One region of the Rhizobium sp. TRM95796 genome, then DNA from elsewhere that is predicted to be linked to it. Evidence: predicted binding sites of a transcription regulator. Region 1 holds the regulator's gene; each other region holds the start of a gene.
The links. Region 1 encodes LexA, which represses DNA repair genes until DNA is damaged. Its sites were predicted from a motif close to TGTTCNNNNTGTGTTCNG; they were not measured.
Positions count from the first base shown of each region.

Region 2: a site for LexA is predicted at 1,751-1,768, ahead of recA (recombinase RecA). Genes of this name have one in related genera too.
Region 3: a site for LexA is predicted at 4,206-4,223, ahead of OCK01_RS12930 (ATP-dependent helicase). Genes of this name have one in related genera too.

Region 1 is NZ_JAOXHE010000001.1:136,146-143,310, reverse strand. It holds gene OCK01_RS00740 (acyltransferase family protein) at 1-1,035, opposite strand, end outside; gene fcl (GDP-L-fucose synthase) at 1,052-1,984, opposite strand; gene gmd (GDP-mannose 4,6-dehydratase) at 1,990-3,063, opposite strand; gene lexA (transcriptional repressor LexA) at 3,322-4,044, opposite strand; gene OCK01_RS00720 (hypothetical protein) at 4,225-4,458, opposite strand; gene OCK01_RS00715 (VOC family protein) at 4,611-5,477, shown strand; gene kdsA (3-deoxy-8-phosphooctulonate synthase) at 5,481-6,323, shown strand; gene OCK01_RS00705 (methyl-accepting chemotaxis protein) at 6,385-7,165, opposite strand, start outside.
Region 2 is NZ_JAOXHE010000002.1:167,760-174,924, reverse strand. It holds gene OCK01_RS06925 (pseudouridine-5'-phosphate glycosidase) at 1-687, opposite strand, end outside; gene OCK01_RS06920 (carbohydrate kinase family protein) at 718-1,659, opposite strand; gene recA (recombinase RecA) at 1,883-2,971, shown strand; gene alaS (alanine--tRNA ligase) at 3,119-5,773, shown strand; gene OCK01_RS06905 (GGDEF domain-containing protein) at 5,913-7,165, shown strand, end outside.
Region 3 is NZ_JAOXHE010000005.1:318,326-325,490, reverse strand. It holds gene OCK01_RS12970 (alpha/beta fold hydrolase) at 1-386, shown strand, start outside; gene OCK01_RS12965 (DUF6074 family protein) at 393-665, opposite strand; gene OCK01_RS12960 (helix-turn-helix transcriptional regulator) at 761-1,324, opposite strand; gene OCK01_RS12955 (hypothetical protein) at 1,267-1,839, opposite strand; gene OCK01_RS12950 (hypothetical protein) at 1,820-2,128, opposite strand; gene OCK01_RS12945 (hypothetical protein) at 2,134-2,418, opposite strand; gene OCK01_RS12940 (hypothetical protein) at 2,427-2,669, opposite strand; gene OCK01_RS12935 (winged helix-turn-helix domain-containing protein) at 2,941-4,101, shown strand; gene OCK01_RS12930 (ATP-dependent helicase) at 4,270-6,339, shown strand; gene dinB (DNA polymerase IV) at 6,365-7,165, shown strand, end outside.

The sequences.
Region 1 (7,165 bases):
CGCGAGCGCTGCAGCGAAACGAGGCTCGGGCGACAGGCCCGGCTGGGTGCGCGCCAGCCAGGCGCAGACCGGAAGCATCACCAGAAGATGGATCAGATAGACGCCATAGGAGACGTCGCCGAAGAAGCGGCTCACCGCGTTGGACAGCAGCCAATCCACTCCGCCGAGCGCCCTCTGCGCGACATTCGGCAGGCTCTCGCGATAGAGGAAGGCGAAAAAGGCAAGCACGAGGCCGATCTTGATCGCGCGGTGCAGGCTGTCGCGTCCGCCGCCGAGAGGCACGAAGACGACGGCGCAGGCGGACATCAGGTAAAGCCATTTCGCCTGACCCTCGGCTCTCAGCGACATCGCGATCAGCATCCCGGCCGCGAAGAGGTGGAATTTCATCGGCAGCATGGAGAACGCGCCTTTGACGAAGCCGTTGGCCTGCAGCCAACTCCCAAACGCCCACATCACCGCGACCAGACCGGCGATCGCAACGAGGCGGCCTCCCTTCAGCACGAGCAGCATCATCAAAGGCAGAAAGGCGTAGTACTGCATCTCCAACCCGATCGACCAGTCGGGCAGGGGCGTCTGGAAATTATGAGTCCAGGTGGCGCCGAAGATGAAACTCACATGCAGGAGGATATTGGTGAGCGACTGATCGAGATAGCGATCGGCGTAGCGCACCTGCTCCTCGACGCCGCCCGGGAAAATGGCGGCCGCATCCAGCCGGTCCTGCCAGAGTTGCGGGCCGAACCAGAGCGCCAGCGCCAGGCAGACATAATAGAGCGGCGCGATGCGGAAGAAGCGGCGGATCCAGAAGATCGTCCAGGTCGAAACCCTATCCCACGGCTCGCGGCTTTCGCGCAGCTGGTAATGGTAGGTCATCAGGAAGCCGGAGATGATGATGAAGATTTCCACCGCCAGATCCGGCTGAGCGAAGAGGCCGACCTTGTAGCCTGTCAGAAACATCGCATGGCCGATGACCACCCAGAGCGAGGCGTAACCGCGCAAGCCGTCGAGAAATCCCAGTTGTTGCCGGGGATCGGCCATGCGCGGCTCCCTGATATCAGGCCTTGTTGGCGAGGAACCACCGATAGACGCTGGCCACGCCCTCTTCGAGCCCGATCTTCGGCGCCCAACCCGTGGCGCGGAGCTTGTCGGCGCTCATCAGCTTGCGCGGCGTTCCATCCGGCTTGGTCAGATCATGGACAATCTCGCCCTCGAAGCCGACGACGTCGCAGACCAGTCTGGTCAGATCGAGGATGGTGATGTCCTCGCCCGAGCCGATATTGACGTGACCGGCCTCCGAATGCGTCTTCATCAGATGCACGCAGGCGTCGGCGCAGTCGTCGACATGCAGGAATTCGCGGCGCGGCGTGCCGGTGCCCCAGACGGTGATCGAGGGCGCGCCCGAGAGCTTCGCCTCATGCGCCTTGCGGATCAGCGCCGGCATCACATGGCTGGAATTGAGATCGAAATTGTCGCCGGGACCATAGAGATTGGTCGGCATGCCCGAGATGAAATCGGAGCCATGCTGCTTGCGATAGGCGTCGCAGAGCTTGATGCCGGCGATCTTGGCGATCGCGTACCATTCATTGGTCGGCTCCAGCGCGCCGGTCAGCAGCGCATCCTCGGTGATCGGCTGGGGCGCGAATTTCGGATAGATGCAGGACGATCCCAGGAACATCAGCTTTTCGACGCCCACTTTGTGGGCGCCATGGATGATGTTGGCCTCGATCATCAGGTTGTCATAGAGAAAATCGGCCGGGTAGGTGTCGTTGGCGAAAATGCCGCCGACCTTGGCCGCGGCGAGAAACACCGCGTCCGGCTTGGTCTTCTCGATCCAGGCGGTGGTGGCCGCCTGGTCGCGCAGATCGGCGTCCGCGCGAGAGGCGGTGACAACCTCCGCGCCTTCCGACGCCAACCTTCTTACGATGGCGGAACCCACCATGCCGCGATGGCCGGCCACCCAGACCTTTTTCCCGCTGAGCGAATACATCGGCCTCACGCTTCCTTCATCACGGTGGCGGTCTGCATGACCTTGAGGTCTTCATTGACCATTTCGCGGCAGAGTTCGCGCACCGGCGTCTCATGTCTCCAGCCGAGCTTGGTCTGCGCCTTGGTCGGATCGCCGATCAGGAGCTCGACTTCGGTCGGGCGGAAATAGCGCGGATCGATCTCGACCACGACCTTGCCGGTCAGCGTGTCGTAACCCTTCTCGTCGACGCCTTCGCCCTTCCATTCCAGATGAATGCCGACATCCTCGAAGGCCCAGGTGATGAACTGGCGGACTTCGGTGGTCTCGCCGGTGGCGAGCACGTAATCGTCTGCCTCTTCCTGCTGCAGCATCATCCACATGCCGCGGACATATTCGCGGGCATGGCCCCAGTCGCGCTTGGCGTCGATATTGCCGACATAGAGCTTTTCCTGCTTGCCGAGCCGGATGGCGGCGGCGGCGCGGGTGATCTTGCGGGTGACGAAGGTTTCGCCGCGCAGCGGGCTCTCATGGTTGAACAGGATGCCGTTGGAGGCGTGCATGCCATAGGCTTCGCGGTAGTTGACCACGATCCAGTAGGAGTAGAGTTTCGCGGCTGCGTAAGGCGAGCGCGGATAGAAAGGCGTCGTTTCGCGCTGCGGCACTTCCTGCACGAGACCGTAGAGTTCGGAGGTCGAAGCCTGGTAGAAGCGTGTCTTCTTCTCCATGCCGAGAATACGAATGGCTTCCAGCAGGCGCAACGTGCCGATGCCGTCCGCATTGGCGGTGTATTCCGGCGTCTCGAAGGACACGCGCACATGGCTCTGGGCGGCGAGATTGTAAATCTCGTCCGGCTGGGCTTCCTGGACGATGCGGATCAGGTTGGTCGAGTCCGTCATATCGCCGTAATGCAGGATGAAGCGCTGGTCGGCCTCATGCGGATCCTGATAGATGTTCTCGATGCGGCTCGTATTGAAGGAGGAGGAGCGGCGCTTGATGCCGTGGACAATGTAGCCCTTGCTCAGCAGGAGTTCCGCGAGATAGGCTCCGTCCTGGCCGGTGATGCCGGTTACCAGCGCTACCTTCTTCTTGTTGTCGCTCAATGCAGTCTCCCAGAAACAGTGTGATGGCGCAGATGCGCCGCCAGAGCCGCTAAGCAGGGATTCTGGCGGTAAAATGTCAAGCACGACGACTGCTGAAATTCGTCGACAAGAACATTCGTCAGGCGGCCCCATTTAACAAAAAAGAGGCCGTACGACGCTTTGCATATTCAAATGCGCGAGAAACTGCAACGGTTCCGAAAGAAGTCGAGCCGCTATGGATAACAACCGAAAAAACGACGCCGGCCGTCTCCGGCTCTCTCAGTGATAGCGACGAATGAGGCCGACCAGTTTACCCTGCACCTTCACTCTGTCGGGGCCAAAAATGCGTGTTTCATAGGCTGGATTGGCCGCCTCGAGGGCAATGGACGCTCCCTTGCGGCGAAAGCGCTTGAGCGTAGCTTCCTCGTCGTCGACCAGAGCGACGACGATATCGCCGGGACTTGCGGTCGAGCCATTGCGGATGATGACCGTGTCGCCGTCGAGAATGCCGGCCTCGATCATCGAGTCGCCTCGAACCTCGAGCGCATAATGTTCGCCAGCGCCCAGCATCGACATCGGCACCGCGATGTCGTGCGTGATGTTCTGTATCGCGGAGATCGGCACGCCCGCTGCAATCCGACCCATCACGGGCACGGTTACGCTTGAGCCCGTCTCGTCATTGGCCGCCGCTTTCGGCGCTGTCTGCGGCTGCTGCTTTCCGAGAGAGCCCTCGATCACGCTCGGGGAGAAACCTCGCGCCGCCGGCGGCCTGAGGCTCGGCGAATAGGCCTCCGGAAGTTTGATGACTTCCAGCGCTCGCGCCCGGTTTGGAAGTCTCCGGATGAAACCTCGTTCCTCGAGCGCGGTGATCAATCGATGAATGCCGGATTTCGAGGCGAGATCCAGCGCATCCTTCATTTCGTCGAAGGACGGGGGCACACCCGATTCCTTCATGCGCTCATGAATGAACAGCAGTAATTCCTGTTGTTTTCTGGTCAGCATCGGCGCGCCCCCGGGAATCGCACAAGAAACAAATCTGGAACAGACGGTATCTGTTCTTTTTATGTTCTGCAAGCGTTTTCCCGGATGCTGGGTGCGGGGTTCCCCGGGTTAAGCCGGGCCCGAGCGAATACCGCCCGGGACGACCTCCGACGCATGGCGCGCCGAAGGCCGATGGGATTTCTACTGGGCGGTGGTGTCGGTCTGGCAGTTGGTGCCGGAAGTCGCGGCGTCGTCGCGGCAGTTTTGCGATGTGCTGGTGGGGTCGTTGTTGTCGCCGGCGCCGCTTTTTCCAGCTTGGCCGCTCTGAGCGCCGGAATTTGCCCCGCCATTGTTGTTGTCCTGCGCCAGGCTGACGCCTGAAAGGCTGGCGAGCGCGAGCGCGGAAGCGAGCGAGAGGTTGACGAGTCTTTTCATCGGGTGTCTCCTTGGGAATGTCCGCTCTTCGGCGGCATATTCGTAACCGCGTCGACGCCGATTCGTTTCCGGTGCGACATAAGAAAACGTCTCGCGGCTTGTCTTCCGTCGCCGACCCGTGCGAGAGGCGCGGCAACAGAAAGGCATCGCCCATGCGCCCGCTCGATCACCTCGTGCTGCCCGTCGCCGATTTGATCACGGCGAGGCAGCGTCTTTCCGCGCTCGGCTTCACGGTCGCTCCAGACGGACTGCATCCGTTCGGCACCGGCAATTGCTGCGTCTATTTCGCCGATCAGACGTTTTTGGAGCCGCTCGCGATCATCGACCGAGATGGCTATGAAAACGCCGCCGCAGCCGGCAACCGCTTCGTTCTCGGCGATCGCACCTTTCGGGACGCGCGCGGCGCCGAGGGCTTTTCGGCGGTCGTCTATGGAACAGCGGACGCCGCTTCGGACCACGTCGCCTTCGCGGAGAACGGGTGTTCGGCCGGAAAGATGCTGGATTTTTCGCGGTCGATGGTGTTGCCGGATGGAAGCAGCGGGGTGGCAGGTTTTCGCTTGGCCTTCGCCGGGGCCGATCCCGCCGGCGGCGTCTTCGCCTTCACCTGCCAGCGCATCAACGTTCCCCCGAACGGTCGGACGACGCTGACCGACCATGACAACGGCGTACTCGGCATCCGCGAGGCGGTCTTCGTGCATCGGCATCCGCACGACGTCTCGTCATTTCTCCGGGTGGTGACATGTGGCGACGCGACCGTCTCGGCGAGCGGCGATGGCCTGTCTTTCGCGAGCGCGCGACTGACCGTCTTGACGCCGGCGGCATTTGTGGACACCTATGGCCTCGAATTGCATGAGGATGCCGGCTTGACGGGTGGTCTCATCATGTTCTCGGTGGCATCGATGGTCGAACTCGACACGATATTGACGCGTGCGGGCATCGGCTATTTCAGGCGCGGACCCCTGCGGCTCGTACCGCCCTTGGCGGGGCAGGGCGTCGCGTTCGCATTTTCGGAGGTATGACTCATGACCGCTAACAACAGCACCGTGACGGTGGGCGAAGGCTCCCGCAAGGTCTCGTTTTCCAATTCCGGCCGACTGTCGATCATCGCTGGTCCCTGCCAAATGGAAAGCCGCGACCACGCCTTCATGATCGCCGGCAAACTCGTCGAACTCGCCGATGCGCTCGGCATCGGCCTGGTGTACAAATCCTCCTTCGACAAGGCCAATCGCACCTCGCTGACCGGCAAGCGCGGCATCGGGCTGGAAAAGGCCATGGAAGTCTTCGCAGATCTCAAGGCCGAATACGGCTTTCCGGTGCTGACCGACATCCATACGGAAGAGCAGTGCGCGCTCGTGTCGCCCACGGTCGACATCCTGCAGATCCCGGCTTTCCTCTGCCGCCAGACGGACCTGCTCGTGGCCGCCGCCAAGACCGGCCGGGCGATCAACGTCAAGAAGGGGCAGTTTCTCGCGCCTTGGGACATGAAGAACGTGCTGGCCAAGATCAACGGCAGCGGCAATCCCAATGCGCTGCTCTGCGAACGCGGCGCTTCTTTCGGCTACAACACGCTGGTCTCCGACATGCGCTCGCTGCCGATCATGGCCGCCATGGGCGCGCCGGTAATCTTCGACGCGACCCATTCGGTGCAGCAGCCGGGCGGTCAGGGCGGATCGAGCGGCGGCGACCGCACCATGGTGCCGGTTCTCGCGCGCGCGGCCGTGGCGGTCGGCGTGGCAGGCGTGTTCATCGAGACCCATGAAGATCCCGACAACGCCCCGTCCGATGGTCCGAACATGGTCAAGTTGCCGGACATGCCGGCGCTGCTCGAAAAGCTGCTGGCTTTGGACGCGATCGCCAAGGGCTGACCTCGTTTTTCGCGGTTGTCGCCACTGGCCGAACCCGTCCGGCCAGTGTTTTTTGCGGCGGTCAGAATTCCTCCCAATTGCCGCCGCCTTGCGCCGCCGCCTGTCTCGGCCCGGTGAAGGCGCTGGCGATCCGGCCGGCCAGGGCGCGGGCCGGGGAGGGGCGCGACACTGTCTCTCGTTTCCCGCCGCGCGGCGTCTGGCCGATGGCGGCGATCGCAACCGGCGCGGTCAGCGGCGCCTGTTTCGCGCCGAGACGGAAGACGCTCAGCACGCTGTTCAGCGTGTCGGCTTCCGTGCTCAATGACCGACAGGCTGCGGAGGTCTGCTCCACCATCGCGGCGTTTTGCTGGGTCGTCTGGTCGAGCATCTGCACGGATCCATCGATCTGTCGTATCGCGTCCGACTGTTCGGCTGAGGATGCGCCAATGCCGTTGATGATGTCCGCCACGCGGGTGACGCGGGAGGCGATTTCATTGAGAGCCTCGCCCGTCTTGTTGACGAGCGACACACCATTGTTGACCTGGGATGTCGAGGTCGAAATCAGCGCCTTGATTTCCTTGGCGGCATTGGCGGAGCGCGACGCCAGTTCCCGCACTTCCTGGGCGACCACGGCGAAGCCCTTGCCGGCTTCGCCCGCGCGCGCCGCCTCGACGCCGGCGTTCAGCGCCAGGAGATTGGTCTGGAAGGCGATCTCGTCGATCACGTTGATGATTTGCCCGATCTGGCTCGACGAGCCGGCAATGCCTTCCATCGCTGCGATCGCCTGTTTGACGATCGCGGCGGATCGTTCGGTGGACTGCGTCGCCTCGGTCATCATCTTGCCGGCTTCTCGAGAGCGCGCT
Region 2 (7,165 bases), on a different contig from region 1:
GATCAGCATGCCGCCATGGATGCCGAGTTCGTCGCGCATCTTCTGGAACCGCGCGATGGCTGTGGGGCTGTCGAGACGGAGCGGGCTCTTGAGGCCAGATCGGCGCGACCAGAAGGCGGGAAAATCGTCCTGCCCGAAGGTGACAACCGGAACGCCTTTGGTTTCCAGCACTTCCAGCGTCTTGGGAACATCGAGAATGGCCTTGGCGCCGGCGCAGACGACGATGACGCCGGTGCGGGACAGCTCCTCCAGATCCGCCGAAATGTCGAAGGTCTCCTCGGCCTTGCGATGGACGCCGCCGATGCCGCCGGTGGCGAACACCTTGATGCCCGCTCCGGCTGCGGAGATCATCGTGGCGGCCACGGTGGTCGCGCCTGTGCGGCCTTCCGCCATGGCGAAAGCGAGATCGGCGCGCGACAGCTTCATCGCATCCGGGGTCTGCGCCAGCTGTTCGAGCTCCTGCTCGTCGAGGCCGACATGCAGAACGCCGTTGATCACGGCGATGGTGGCGGGAACCGCGCCCTCGGCCCGGATGATCGCTTCGACGCTGCGGGCCATGGCGAGATTGCCGGGATAGGGCATGCCATGGGTGATGATGGTGGATTCGAGCGCGACGAGAGCCCGGCCCTCGGACTTGGCGACGGCGACCTCCGCCGAATAGGTGATCGGGAGCTTGTGGCTGGACATGGGCGTTCCTGACTGGTTTCTAAAAGAGGCTTACAACAATATTTCCGCTTCCGGCACAAGGGCGAGGGTGGAGGCGAGCAGCGAACGGCTGAGCGCCTCCGACGCCGCCATCTCGCTTTCGAGCGCGATGCGCGCCGTGGCGGTGGCCGATTTCAGGCAGGCGTCCAGCGATGCGCCGGAGAGCGCCGCGTCGAGAAATCCGGCGGCGAAGCCGTCGCCTGCGCCGGTGACGTCGCCGATCGAGGCCAGCGCCGGCGGAGCGAGGCAAGCGCTTTCCCCGCCCATCCAGGCCACGGCTTCGCGGCCGCCGCGGGTGATGGCGCCGCCCCGGAGGCCGAGCCCGGTCATCACATCGGGCCAGCGCCTGAAATCATCGATCTGCCGGCCGGACAGCGCTTTGGCTTCCGCCTCGTTCATGAACAGGAAATCGAGATCGGCAAGCGCATTGGCAAACCTCACGATCTTGGCGGGCGAGATGCCGATCGCCGCCACCGTCTTGCCGAGCCGTCGGCCCATGGCGGCGATCACCGCAAGCGTATCTTCCGGCAGGTTGGCGTCGGTGAGGACGGCGTCGGTGGCGTCGAACGCGTCGCGCACCGCGCGCACCGACAGCCGGCGAGGCGAAAACAGCCTGTAGAGCTCCATGTCCGCGAGCGCGATCACCAGATTGCCGTCGCGCTCCAGAATGGCGGTGTAGCTGGGCGTTCGGCGATCGAGGAAGGTGAAGGGCCGGTCGACGACGCCGGCCGCCTCCGCCGCGATCGCCACGGCTTCGCCCTCGGCGTCGCCGCCGCGCGGCGAGATCAGCGTCACGCGATGGCCGAGGCGCGACAGGTTGCGCGCCGCGTTGAACACGCCGCCGCCGGCCTCCTGCCGCCACGAGCCGGGATTGGAGGCGCCGGGCGCCGTCTCGCCGGAAATGCGGCCCCGTCGATCGATATGGGCGCCGCCCAGCGCCAGAATTGCGGTCATTCCAGAATACCCCGATTTTCGAATCATCTTAGCCGGGAGGCGCGTTCCGCCGCAAGCGCGGCCTGAGACGGAACCTCTTGAAAACACCCGCGAAAACAAAAAAGGAACATGGCGGAGAAAACTATTTCGCTTCAATTGCTTGGGGTTATCTTGCAACAACAGAACAAAGCGTGTACATAGACTGCATTGCTTCGCCAGCCCGGATAACCTAAAGGTGGATGACATGGCCCAGAACACATTGCGACTCGTAGAGGAAAAATCAGTGGATAAAAGCAAGGCACTGGACGCGGCCCTGTCCCAGATCGAACGGTCCTTCGGCAAGGGTTCGATCATGCGCCTGGGCTCGAACGAGAATGTCGTCGAGATCGAAACCGTGTCGACCGGCTCCTTGAGCCTCGATATCGCGCTCGGCATCGGTGGTCTGCCCAAGGGCCGCATCGTCGAAATCTACGGCCCGGAAAGCTCCGGTAAGACGACGCTGGCGCTGCAGACCATCGCCGAAGCGCAGAAGAAGGGTGGCATCTGCGCCTTCGTCGACGCCGAACACGCGCTGGATCCGGTCTATGCCCGCAAGCTCGGCGTCGATCTCGAAAACCTCTTGATCTCGCAGCCCGACACCGGCGAGCAGGCGTTGGAAATCACCGACACGCTGGTGCGCTCCGGCGCGATCGACGTGCTCGTGGTCGACTCCGTCGCGGCGCTGACGCCGCGCGCCGAAATCGAAGGCGAAATGGGCGACAGCCTGCCGGGTCTCCAGGCTCGCTTGATGAGCCAGGCGCTGCGCAAGCTGACCGCCTCGATCTCGCGCTCCAACTGCATGGTCATCTTCATCAACCAGATCCGCATGAAGATCGGCGTCATGTTCGGTTCGCCCGAAACCACCACCGGCGGCAATGCGCTGAAATTCTACGCCTCGGTTCGTCTCGACATCCGCCGCATCGGCTCGGTCAAGGAGCGCGACGAAGTCGTCGGCAACCAGACCCGCGTCAAGGTGGTCAAGAACAAGATGGCCCCGCCTTTCAAGCAGGTCGAGTTCGACATCATGTATGGCGAAGGCGTGTCCAAGACCGGCGAACTGGTCGATCTCGGCGTCAAGGCCGGCATCGTCGAAAAGTCGGGCGCCTGGTTCTCCTACAACAGCCAGCGTCTCGGCCAGGGCCGTGAGAACGCCAAGTCCTTCCTGCGTGACAATCCGGACCTCGCCCGCGAGATCGAACTGTCGCTGCGCCAGAACGCCGGCCTGATCGCCGACCGCTTCCTGGAGAATGGCGGTCCGGAGCCGGGCGAGGGCGACGACGCGCTGGAAGCTTGATCTTCCACGATTTTCAGTTCTTCAGCCGGCGTCGGGACAAGTCCCGGCGCCGGTCTTGTTTTTCTGGACATGAGCAAGGCTGAACGATAAAAGCCGTTGACCAAAAAACGGCCGGAACACCGGGCATACAAGCGCAAAGGGCATAAAATGAGTGGCGTGAACGAAATCCGCTCCGCATTTCTGGATTATTTCGGCAAGAACGGCCACGAAATCGTGGCGTCGTCTCCGCTCGTGCCCCGCAACGACCCGACGCTGATGTTCACCAATGCCGGCATGGTGCAGTTCAAGAACGTCTTCACCGGCCTGGAATCGCGCCCTTATTCCACGGCGGCCACCGCCCAGAAATGCGTGCGCGCCGGCGGCAAGCATAACGACCTCGACAATGTCGGCTACACCGCGCGTCACCACACCTTCTTCGAGATGCTCGGCAATTTCTCCTTCGGCGACTATTTCAAGGAACGCGCCATCGAGCTCGCCTGGAACCTGATCACCAAGGAATACGGCATCGACGCCAAGCGCCTGCTGGTCACCGTCTACCACACCGATGACGAAGCTTTCGGCCTCTGGAAGAAGATCGCCGGCCTCTCCGACGACCGCATCATCCGCATTCCGACCTCGGACAATTTCTGGGCGATGGGCGACACCGGCCCCTGCGGTCCGTGCTCCGAGATCTTCTACGACCATGGCGACCATATCTGGGGCGGGCCTCCGGGTTCGGCCGATGAAGACGGCGACCGCTTCATCGAGATCTGGAACCTCGTCTTCATGCAATATGAACAGGTGACCAAGGAGGAGCGCGTCAATCTCCCGCGTCCTTCGATCGACACCGGCATGGGGTTGGAACGCATCTCCGCGCTGCTTCAGGGCAAGCACGACAATTACGACACCGACCTGTTTCGTGCGCTGATCGAGGCGTCCATGCACGCCACGGGAACGGACGACCAGGGCGAGCGTCGCGCCAGCCACCGCGTCATCGCCGATCATCTGCGCTCCTCCGCCTTCCTGATCGCCGACGGCGTGCTGCCGATGAACGAGGGGCGCGGCTATGTGCTCCGCCGCATCATGCGTCGCGCCATGCGCCACGGCCAGCTGCTCGGCGCGCGCGATCCCCTGATGTACAAGCTGGTGCCGGCGCTGGTGCAGGAAATGGGCGGCGCCTATCCGGAGCTCGTCCGCGCGGAATCTCTCATAACCGAAACTCTGAAGCTCGAGGAAACCCGCTTCCGCAAGACGCTGGAGCGCGGACTGGGCCTGCTCAACGACGCTGTTTCCGGACTGGGCGAAGGCTCGGAACTCGACGGCGAGACCGCCTTCAAGCTCTACGACACCTATGGCTTCCCGCTCGACCTGACCCAGGACGCCCTGCGCCAGAAGAATATCGGCGTCGACACCGACGGCTTCTCGAAAGCCATGGCGCGTCAGAAGGCCGAAGCCCGCGCCAACTGGTCCGGCTCGGGCGAAGCCGCGACGGAAGCGGTCTGGTTTGAAATCAAGGAAGAGAAGGGCGCGACGGAATTCCTGGGCTACGACGCCGAGCGCGCCGAAGGCGTGGTTCAGGCGCTGGTGCGCGATGGGGCCTGCATCGAGGCGGCCTCCGCCGGCGAGGCGGTGCAGATCGTCGTCAACCAGACGCCATTCTACGGCGAGTCCGGCGGCCAGATGGGCGACACCGGCGAGATCCTGTTCGAGGGCGGCAAGGCTGTCGTGTCCGATACGCTGAAGAAGGGCGACGGCCTGTTCGTGCATTACGCCACGATCGAGAGCGGCGTGCTGAAACCCGACGCCGCCGTGGTGCTGGAGGTGGATCACACGCGCCGCGGCCGGCTGCGCTCCAATCACTCCGCCACCCATCTCATTCATGAGGCGCTGCGCGAAGTGCTCGGCACGCATGTGGCGCAGAAGGGCTCGCTTGTCGCGCCGGAGCGGCTGCGTTTCGACGTGTCGCATCCCAAGCCGATGAGCGCCGAGGAAATCCGCGTCGTCGAAGCCATGGCCAATGAGATCGTCGTGCAGAACGCGCCGGTCACCACGCGCCTGATGAGCGTCGACGACGCCATCGCCGAGGGCGCCATGGCGCTGTTCGGCGAAAAATACGGCGAGGAAGTCCGCGTGGTCGCGATGGGCACGGCCAAGCGCGGCGAAAAGGCCGGCAAGCCCTATTCTGTGGAGCTCTGCGGCGGCACGCATGTGCGCGAAACCGGCGATATCGGCCTGATCCGCATTCTCTCCGACACCGCCGTCGGCGCGGGCGTGCGCCGCATCGAGGCGCTGACGGGCGAGGCCGCGCGCGACTACCTCTCCCAGCAGGATGAGCGGGTCAAGCAAATCGCCGGCGTTCTCAAGACGCAGCCCGACGACATCATCGCCCGCATCGAGCAGCTCATGGATGAGCGCAAGAAGCTGGAGCGCGAACTCTCCGACGCCAAGAAGAAGCTCGCCCTCGGCGGCGGCGCAGGCGGCGGCGACGGACTGCGCGACGTCAACGGCGTCAAGTTCCTCGGCCGCGTCGTCACGGGCGTCGAACCGAAGGATCTTAAAAGCCTGGCCGACGAAGGCAAGAAGACCGCCGGTTCGGGCGTCGTGGTGTTCATCGGCGTCTCCGACGACGGCAAGGCGAGCGCGGTCGTGGCCGTCACCGAAGACCTGACCTCGCGCTACAGCGCGGTCGATCTGGTGCGCATCGCGTCTCAGGCGCTGGGCGGCAAGGGCGGCGGCGGCCGTCCCGACATGGCGCAGGCGGGTGGCCCGGATGGGTCGCAGGCCGAAGCCGCGCTCGAAGCCGTTGCGGCTGCGCTGACCTGATTGATTAACCATCACGCTTGTTTTATGGGGCCGATGTGATCCATCGGCCCCATTGCTTTTGCGGCGCAGCGGAAAATTCCCCGATTTTTAAGGCTTTTGGATCTAGCTGGAGGCAGCCAACACCCGAAGAGGCTTCGCCTTGTTTAACCTGCCCACCATGATGCTGTGCACGGGTCTGATGACCATGTCCGTATCGATCATCCTCAGCTATGCGCTTTATTACGAGAAGCGCGAGACGGCGCTCCGATGGTGGTGCGTCGCCATGTGGTGCGTCTGCATCGGCTGCCTCCTGTTGATGTTTCGCGCCGAGGAAAACACGTTCTGGATCTCCATCGTGTTCGGCAATGCCGCCATCCTGCTTGGTTATGGCTTCGTCTGGTTGGGTTTCGCCACCTTTCTCGGCACGCGCATTCCACCTTTGCTCGTTCCGCTCGGCGCAGCCATATGGATCGTCACATGCGCGATGTCCGAGGAATTCCGCAACGACTTCAATTCCCGTGCCATTTTCCTGTCGCTGATCGGCGCCGTCTACGCCGCGCTCAGCGCCCGCTTCGCCTATCGGATCTACCAGTCCGAGCGGCTGCCGTCGGCGCGCTTCACCTATCTCATCTACACCGCGCATTTCTGCACCTTCATGGCCCGTGTGGTGTTGTGCTCCATCTACCCGGTCGAGGGCGCGATAAACCCGTCCGTCGGCACCTGGTTCTCGTTGATGATGCTCGAATCCTTCGTGCAGGCTGCGTTCAGCACCTTCATCTTCGTGCTGCTGGTGCGCGAGCGATCGGAACGCCGGTATCGCCTGGCGGCCGAGATCGATGGCCTTACCGGCGCCGCCACCCGCCGGCATTTCGTCGAACGTTCGACCGCCATCCTGGCCGCAAAACCGAAGCACGCCGCGCTGGCGGTGCTGGATCTCGATTATTTCAAGAAGGTCAACGACACCTATGGTCATCTCGCCGGCGACGCGGTGCTGCGCGCCTTCGGCAGCCATGTCGGCAAGCGGCTGGAGGACGGCATGTTGTTGGGCCGCATGGGCGGCGAGGAATTCGCGCTGTTGATGCCTGATGTGGACGAGGAGCGGGCCGAAGCGTTTCTCGAAAGCCTGCGCATGTCGGTGGAACAGGCCACCACGCATTTCAACGGCAATGGCCTTAAAGTGACCACCAGCATCGGCATGGCCTCCATCGACGTGGCCGGGCGCCTGTTTGACCACCTGCTCGCGGGCGCGGACCACGCGCTCTATGTCAGCAAGGAACAGGGCCGCAACAAAGTGTCGGTGTTTTCGCAGGCGATGCAATTGCGCACCGTGCTGGAGAAAGACGGCGGCGAAACGCGCGTCAGCCTCCGCACCAAGCGGGTGAGCCGTGTGTCGGTCCGCACCAAAATGGCGCG
Region 3 (7,165 bases), on a different contig from region 1:
CCGCGCTGCCGCTGGCCAATCCCGGCTTTTTCAACGTGCCGACGTCGCGCTGGCGCGAGGAGGCGGAACGGCATTTCCGTGAGACGGAGATGGGTGTGGAGCTGACCTATGATCCCGAACTGCGCCAGAGTTTCGAGACGGCCGTGTCCGGCCCGTCGGTCGATCTCTGGCCGCTGTTCGATGCGCTGAAGGACCTGCCGATCGCGCTGATCCGCGCCGAGAATTCCGATCTCTTGAGCCGCGAGGCGGCCGAGGCCATGCAGGCGCGGCGTCCAGACATGATCCATGCCGAGACCGCCGATCGCGCCCATATCCCCTTTCTCGACGAGCCGGAAGCGCTCGACGCCATCAGGGCCTGGCTGGAACGGGTGAAGGAAAAGTCGTAGGGATTGTTATTGCGGCGCCTGGGCGCTCTGGCTGTCGTTTTCATAAAGACGAGTGAGCGTGAAGAACACCGCGCTCTGGAAATCGGCGACCTCGTGGGAGACTTCTTCTTCATCGACGCCCGCGGCCCGCAATTCGGCGGCCATGCGGCGGGCGCGGCTCTTCCACCACGCCTCCGCCTCGCCCGTGGAAAGACGCTTGATGACCAACGCCGCCTCCTGAACCTCGGAGGCGCGGGCTGCGGCGGGAAACGCGACGATCTGACACGATGAAGCACTCATGCGGCCCGGTATAGCCGAACATGCCTAATGTCCGGTTAATGACCGCGAGAGGTCTGGATTGTTTCGGAACGGATCATCGCCCGAACCCGCCCGGATCACGGCGCAGAAAGACCCAGTAACAAGGCGACGAGTTCCGGTTGCCGGTTGGAGCCCGTCTTGGCGAAGATATTCTTGACATGGGTGCGGACTGTTTCGACGGAGACATTGTGCGCGGTCGCGATCTCTTCGAGAGAATTTCCCCGCGCCAATTCGCGCGCCACCTTGCCTTCGGCAGGAGTCAGATCGAAGAGGCCGGACAGCACGCGCATATCCGGCGCAGTCCTTTTCCCCGGCGACGTCACCACCAGCAGCGCCAAGCCGCGGCCGAAGACATCGTGGGCCGACCGCCGCACCGGCAGGAGATGCAGGATGAGCGGCTCCAACCCTTCGGGCGAGATCATCGGGAAGGATTGGACGGCGCCGTTGGTGGAAGACGTCAAGGCCGAAAAGGCGGTCTTGACCAGCGCCGCCGTCGCCTTGCTCTCCAGGATCAGCCGATCGAAGGGCCCGGCCGAGATCCGCGGCGCCAGCGCCTCGGCCTCCTCGTTCATGGCCAGGACATTCAGGCCGGCTCCCAGCACCACGGCCGCGAGCCCGAGCGAGGAGAGCGTCGTCGCCATGGCCCGGGCCTCGGAAAAAGCTGCCGGGACGCGAGGAACACCGAGCGCGCCAGATCGGGCTTCAACGCATTCAAGTGAGCGATCTCGGCGTCGCTATAGTGGTCCATGCCCGTGCGGCGAAGGAGATCGAACATGATCATATGTCCGGTCGGCTCCTGGAACGCGCAGCCCGCCGACCAGTTCATGCCCGCCGGGCGTATGAATTCGGTGAGAACGACGTCGCTCTCGAGCTCGTCCTCGGTCAAAAGATCCAGTTCCCGCGTGAAGGTGAAGGGAAAACGCTCCAGCGCGCGCGCCGGACGCGGATTGTCCAACCGCCGCGGATCCGACGAGAACCTGAGAATGCCTTCGCGGATGTTCGGCGTGCAGACGAAGCGATGCCCGCCCTGCTCGTCGATGGCGAAAATCGTCGCGGTGGTCGCATCGACCTCGCGGGCGAGCGCCTCACAGGCCATGGGCCAGAGTTCCGGAAGCAATGCCGCTTCGTAGAACTGGTCAATCGTTTTCAGCAACATCGTTCGGGGGCGCCCGCATCACAATCAAAATGACTATTCGTATAAAAAATCCTATCCGAAACCGGGTCTCAAGATAAGCCATGAACAACAAAGCAATCGGAAACACTTGAAATATTGCCGATATAATCCGGCTGGGCTGCTTTCTGCTGCGAATGAAGTCCGGAGCTCGCCGAAGTAAAGGCAAATCCGGCGGGCGCGGATCGCCGGCCGGCGCAAAGCCCATGAAGTGCTGGAGGAGATCGAAATCGTTTCTTTTAAGATCGCGCTCCCGACCGAGGCGATGGCGCATGCGCCTCAATCCCTCGCCATCGCGCCGATGATGAAACGGTTGTCACCCTTGCTCTGGCAGCGGGTGCAGCGGAGCAACGGCTGCAGGTCAACCAACAGGACCGCCCCGAAGCGGCGTTGTAGATCATATCGGTCGAGCCAAGCTTCATGGGCGCAGCGGGAGCAGAGGCCGCCCAACCGCTGCCATTGGCGCAGGGATTGAAAAGTCGCCGGAGGCGGCTCCTCTGCGTCCGGAACGCGCTCGTCGCCGGAACTTTCGGCTATCAGCAGAATGGAGCGCGCGTGCCGCATGTCGCGCCTCACAGCCGTTCATAACGCGGCCTCCATCCCCGGCCGATGCCGTGGCTGATGAGGCATGATGCGGTGTAGAGCTGATCGCGCAGGAAGTCAGCGTCGAGTAGCAGTTCCTCGATCGCCTTGCGATAGTCGCCCTGGTAGAAATCGAGCACGCTGGCGATGATGTCCACCTGCGCCTGATCCGCCTCTTCCGGGGCGATAGCGCCGAGATCAAGACGCAATTGTTCGACCGCCGATGTCGCCATGGGACGTCTCCTTTCACGAGATAGGATTGGGTTCCGCACTGCGGATTATGTTCCTATTTTGTTCTTGTTTGTTTTAGGAGTCAAGCAGAGAAACCATCCGGGATTTCCAATCGCTTCCGATTGCCGACAATTCACATCGATCTTAAAAACCGTTACGTTCTCACTCTGTTCCTGATCTTGATTCTCTCAGCGCCAATCGACATCGGCTGGTTCTGGGGCATGTCGGGCCGCCGCAGAGAATTTCGCTTGAAGAGAAATCGGTGCTGAGAGCATGAGAAACGTCAAAGTCGGGAGCGTCGAACCGAAGGAGATTTCGCGTCATCGCGCGCGTCGGATCTGGCTCGACGCACAGGGGTTTGGACGACGCATCGTTTCAGGCAAGGGGCCGAAGGCGGTGACCGACCTGGTCCGTCACCTCGGTTACGTTCAGATCGACACGATCAACGTCGTGGAGCGTTGCCATCACCATATTCTCTTCACACGGCTGCCGACCTATAGCCGCAGCGATCTTCACAAGGCTCAGTCGAAGACCAGGGGCGTTTTCGAATATTGGGCGCATGCCCTCGCCTATATCGCCAGCGAAGACTATCGCTTCTTCATGCCGGCGATGCTTGCGCGCAAGGCGTCGCCGCATCTGCACTATCCCACGGTGCTGGAAGACGATACGCGGCGTCTGCTGGAACGCATCGATCGCGAGGGACCGATCTCCATCCGCGACATCGAGGATGATGTCCTCGTCGAGAAGGATCACGCCTGGGCCAGCCGCAAGCCGAGCAGGAAGGTATTGTCCAAAGCCTTTTTCGACGGCTCCCTGACGGTATGCGCACGCTCGGGCATGCTGAAAAGCTACGACTTGACCGCCAGACATTTCGGATGGACGCAATCGCCCGAACCGGCCTCAGCCGGCGAGGTCGATGTCTATGTGCTGGAGCGGGCGCTGCGGGCGCAAGGCATCATCAGCCTCGACTCCGTGTGTCATCTCGATGCAGGGCGCAAGCCGGCCATCCGGGCGCTGATCGAAGAGCGCGTCGCCGCAGGCTCGCTTACGCCCGTAATCCTCAAGGGCGATCGGACAGAGCATTGGGCTGCGCCCGAGGCCTTGGAGAAGCGCTTCGTGCGGCGGGAGCCGGAGGCGCATGTCCTATCCCCCTTCGATCCCTTGGTCATCCAACGCAAACGTCTCGAACTCTTCTTCGGCTACGCGCATCGATTCGAGGCCTATGTGCCTGCCGAAAAACGGGTTTTGGGGTATTTCGCGCTTCCGGTCCTCTATGACGGGCGTATCGTTGCAGCCATCGACATCAAGGCGGAGCGGAAAACCAAGACGCTGCTGATCAATAAATGGACGCGCTTCGGCGAAGAAAGTCCGGAGGAACGGTCTGCTGTCGAGGCGGCGCTCGGACGGTTCGAGCAATTTCAGTTCGCACCGTAATCACGCGGCTCTCAGAGTGCGCGGACGGCGTTGCGACCTTCCGCCTTCGGCAAATTGACCGGCGCCCGCGCGAGCCCGGTTCACACACCCGATCAACCTTGCTATGTTCTATTTTCGTTCCGGCAAAAAGAATCATCCCGCCGGTCCGGACAGCCTGCGTGGGGATCGATGACTGCTGCCTATCTCGAGAAACTGAATGATCGCCAGCGTGAGGCCGTCGAGCATGGCGTGGGCTTGGCCGATGCAGGGATCGGCGGACCGCTGCTGATCATCGCCGGCGCCGGTTCCGGCAAGACCAACACGTTGGCGCATCGGGTCGCCCATCTCATCGTGAATGGCGCAGATCCCCGCCGCATCCTGCTCATGACCTTCTCGCGCCGCGCGGCCTCTGAGATGGCCCGCCGCGTCGAGCGGATCTGCCGTCAGGTGCTGGGCGACAACGCCGCCATCATGACCGATGCGCTCGCCTGGTCCGGCACCTTCCACGGCATCGGGGCGCGGCTTCTCAGGATCTATGCCGAGCAGATCGGGCTCAATGTCGATTTCACCATCCATGATCGTGAAGACAGCGCCGACCTCATGAACATCGTCCGTCATGATCTCGGCTTCTCCAAGACCCAGAACCGCTTTCCGACCAAGGGGACGTGCCTGGCGATCTATTCCCGGGTGGTCAATTCCGAGAGCAGCCTCGGTGAGGTGCTGAAGACGGCCTATCCCTGGGTGCTCGAATGGGAGAGCGAACTCAAGCAGCTTTTTGCTGGCTATGTCGAGGCCAAGCAGGCGCAGAACGTGCTCGATTATGACGATCTGCTGCTCTACTGGGCGCAGATGGTCTCTGATCCTGATATTGCCGAGGATGTCGGCGGTCGTTTCGATCATGTGCTGGTGGATGAGTATCAGGACACCAATCGCCTGCAGTCCTCGATCCTGATGGCGCTGAAGCCCGGCGGACGCGGCCTGACCGTGGTCGGCGATGACGCCCAGTCGATCTATTCCTTCCGCGCCGCCACCATCCGCAACATCCTCGACTTTCCCGACGCCTTCTCGCCCAAGCCAGCCGACGTCATCACGCTTGACCGCAACTACCGCTCCACCGCCCCCATCCTCGCCGCCGCCAACGGCGTCATTGATCTCGCCCGCGAGCGCTTCACCAAGAACCTCTGGACCGACAGGCAGTCCGAACAACGCCCCGTTCTGGTGACAGTGAAGGACGAGACGGATCAGGCTGGCTATATCGTCGCGCAGGTGCTGGCCAATCGCGAGGTGGGCGTGCCGCTCAAGCAGCAGGCCGTGTTGTTCCGGGCGTCCAATCACAGCGGCCCGCTCGAAGTCGAGCTGACCCGTCGCAACATTCCCTTCGTCAAGTTCGGCGGGCTGAAGTTTCTCGACAGCGCCCATGTCAAGGACATGCTAGCGGTGCTGCGCTTCGCCCAGAACCCGCGTGACCGCGTGGCGGGCTTTCGTCTCCTGCAGATGTTGCCGGGTATCGGACCGCAAACGGCGGCCCGCATTCTCGACACGATCGCCGCCGATCCGGAGCCGCTGCTGTCCTTGATGGAACTGCCTCCCCCGCCCAAGAGCGGCGAGGACTGGCCCAACTTCACCACGCTGGTCGCCGCCCTCAGAAAATCCGAAGCGGGCTGGCCCGCCGAGATCGGGTTGGCGCGCACCTGGTATGAGCCGCATCTCGACCGCATTCATGAAGATGCTGATACGCGCAAAGCCGATCTTCTGCAGCTTGAGCAGATTGCCTCCGGCTACGCCAATCGCGAGCGCTTCCTCACTGAACTGACGCTCGACCCACCAGACGCCACCAGCGACCAGGCGGGCGTGCCGCTGCTTGATGAGGACTATCTGATCCTCTCGACCATCCATTCCGCCAAGGGACAGGAATGGCGCTCGGTCTTCATGCTGAATGTCGTCGACGGCTGTATTCCCTCCGATCTCGGAACGGGCACAACGGCGGAGCTAGAGGAAGAGCGCCGCCTGCTCTATGTCGGCATGACGCGCCCCCGCGACAGCCTGCATCTGGTCACGCCGCAGCGCTTCTTCACCCATGGCCAGAACGCCCAGGGCGATCGGCATGTCTACGCCGCGCGCACCCGCTTCATTCCGGCGACGCTGCTACAATTCTTCGAAACCAGCGCATGGCCCAAGGTGAGTGCGGCCGCCAGCGAGCGCAGCGCCAAACAGATCCGCATCGATGTCGGCGCACGCATGCGCTCGATGTGGACCTGAGAGACGAGACCGGGAGCCGCCTGCCATGAGGGATCTGTCGCCGGCGCCCCTGCGCAAGATCATCCATGTCGACATGGACGCCTTCTACGCCTCCGTTGAGCAGCGTGATAATCCGGACCTGCGCGGAAAGCCCGTCGCGGTCGGCGGGGCTGCGGCGCGCGGCGTGGTGGCGGCCGCGAGCTATGAGGCGCGCGCCTTCGGCGTCCGCTCGGCCATGCCGTCAGTCACTGCGGCGCGGAAATGCCCTAACCTTATCTTCGTCAAGCCGCGTTTCGAGGTCTACCGCGCCGTGTCGCAGCAGATCCGCGAGATTTTCGCCGACTACACGCCGCTGATCGAGCCGCTGTCGCTGGACGAGGCCTATCTCGACGTTACCGACAACCTCAAGTCCATGCCGATCGCCACCGAGATCGCCGAGGAGATCCGCGCCCGCATCAAGGCGACGACGGGCCTCAACGCCTCGGCCGGCATCTCCTACAACAAGTTCCTGGCCAAGATGGCGTCGGACCTCAACAAGCCGAATGGCCAGGCGGTGATCACGCCCAAGAACGGCCCCGCCTTCGTCGAGAGCCTTGCCGTCAGCAAGTTCCATGGCGTCGGCCCCGCCACGGCCGAGAAGATGCATCGGCTCGGCATCGAGACCGGAGCTGACCTCAAGGCGAAGTCGCTCGAATTCCTCGCAGCGCATTTCGGCAAATCCGGCCCCTACTTCTACGGCATCGCCCGCGGCGTCGACAACCGACAGGTCAAGCCGGATCGGGAGCGGAAGTCTGTGGGCGCTGAGGACACCTTCGCGGAGGATCTCGTCGCCCTGAATGACGCTCAG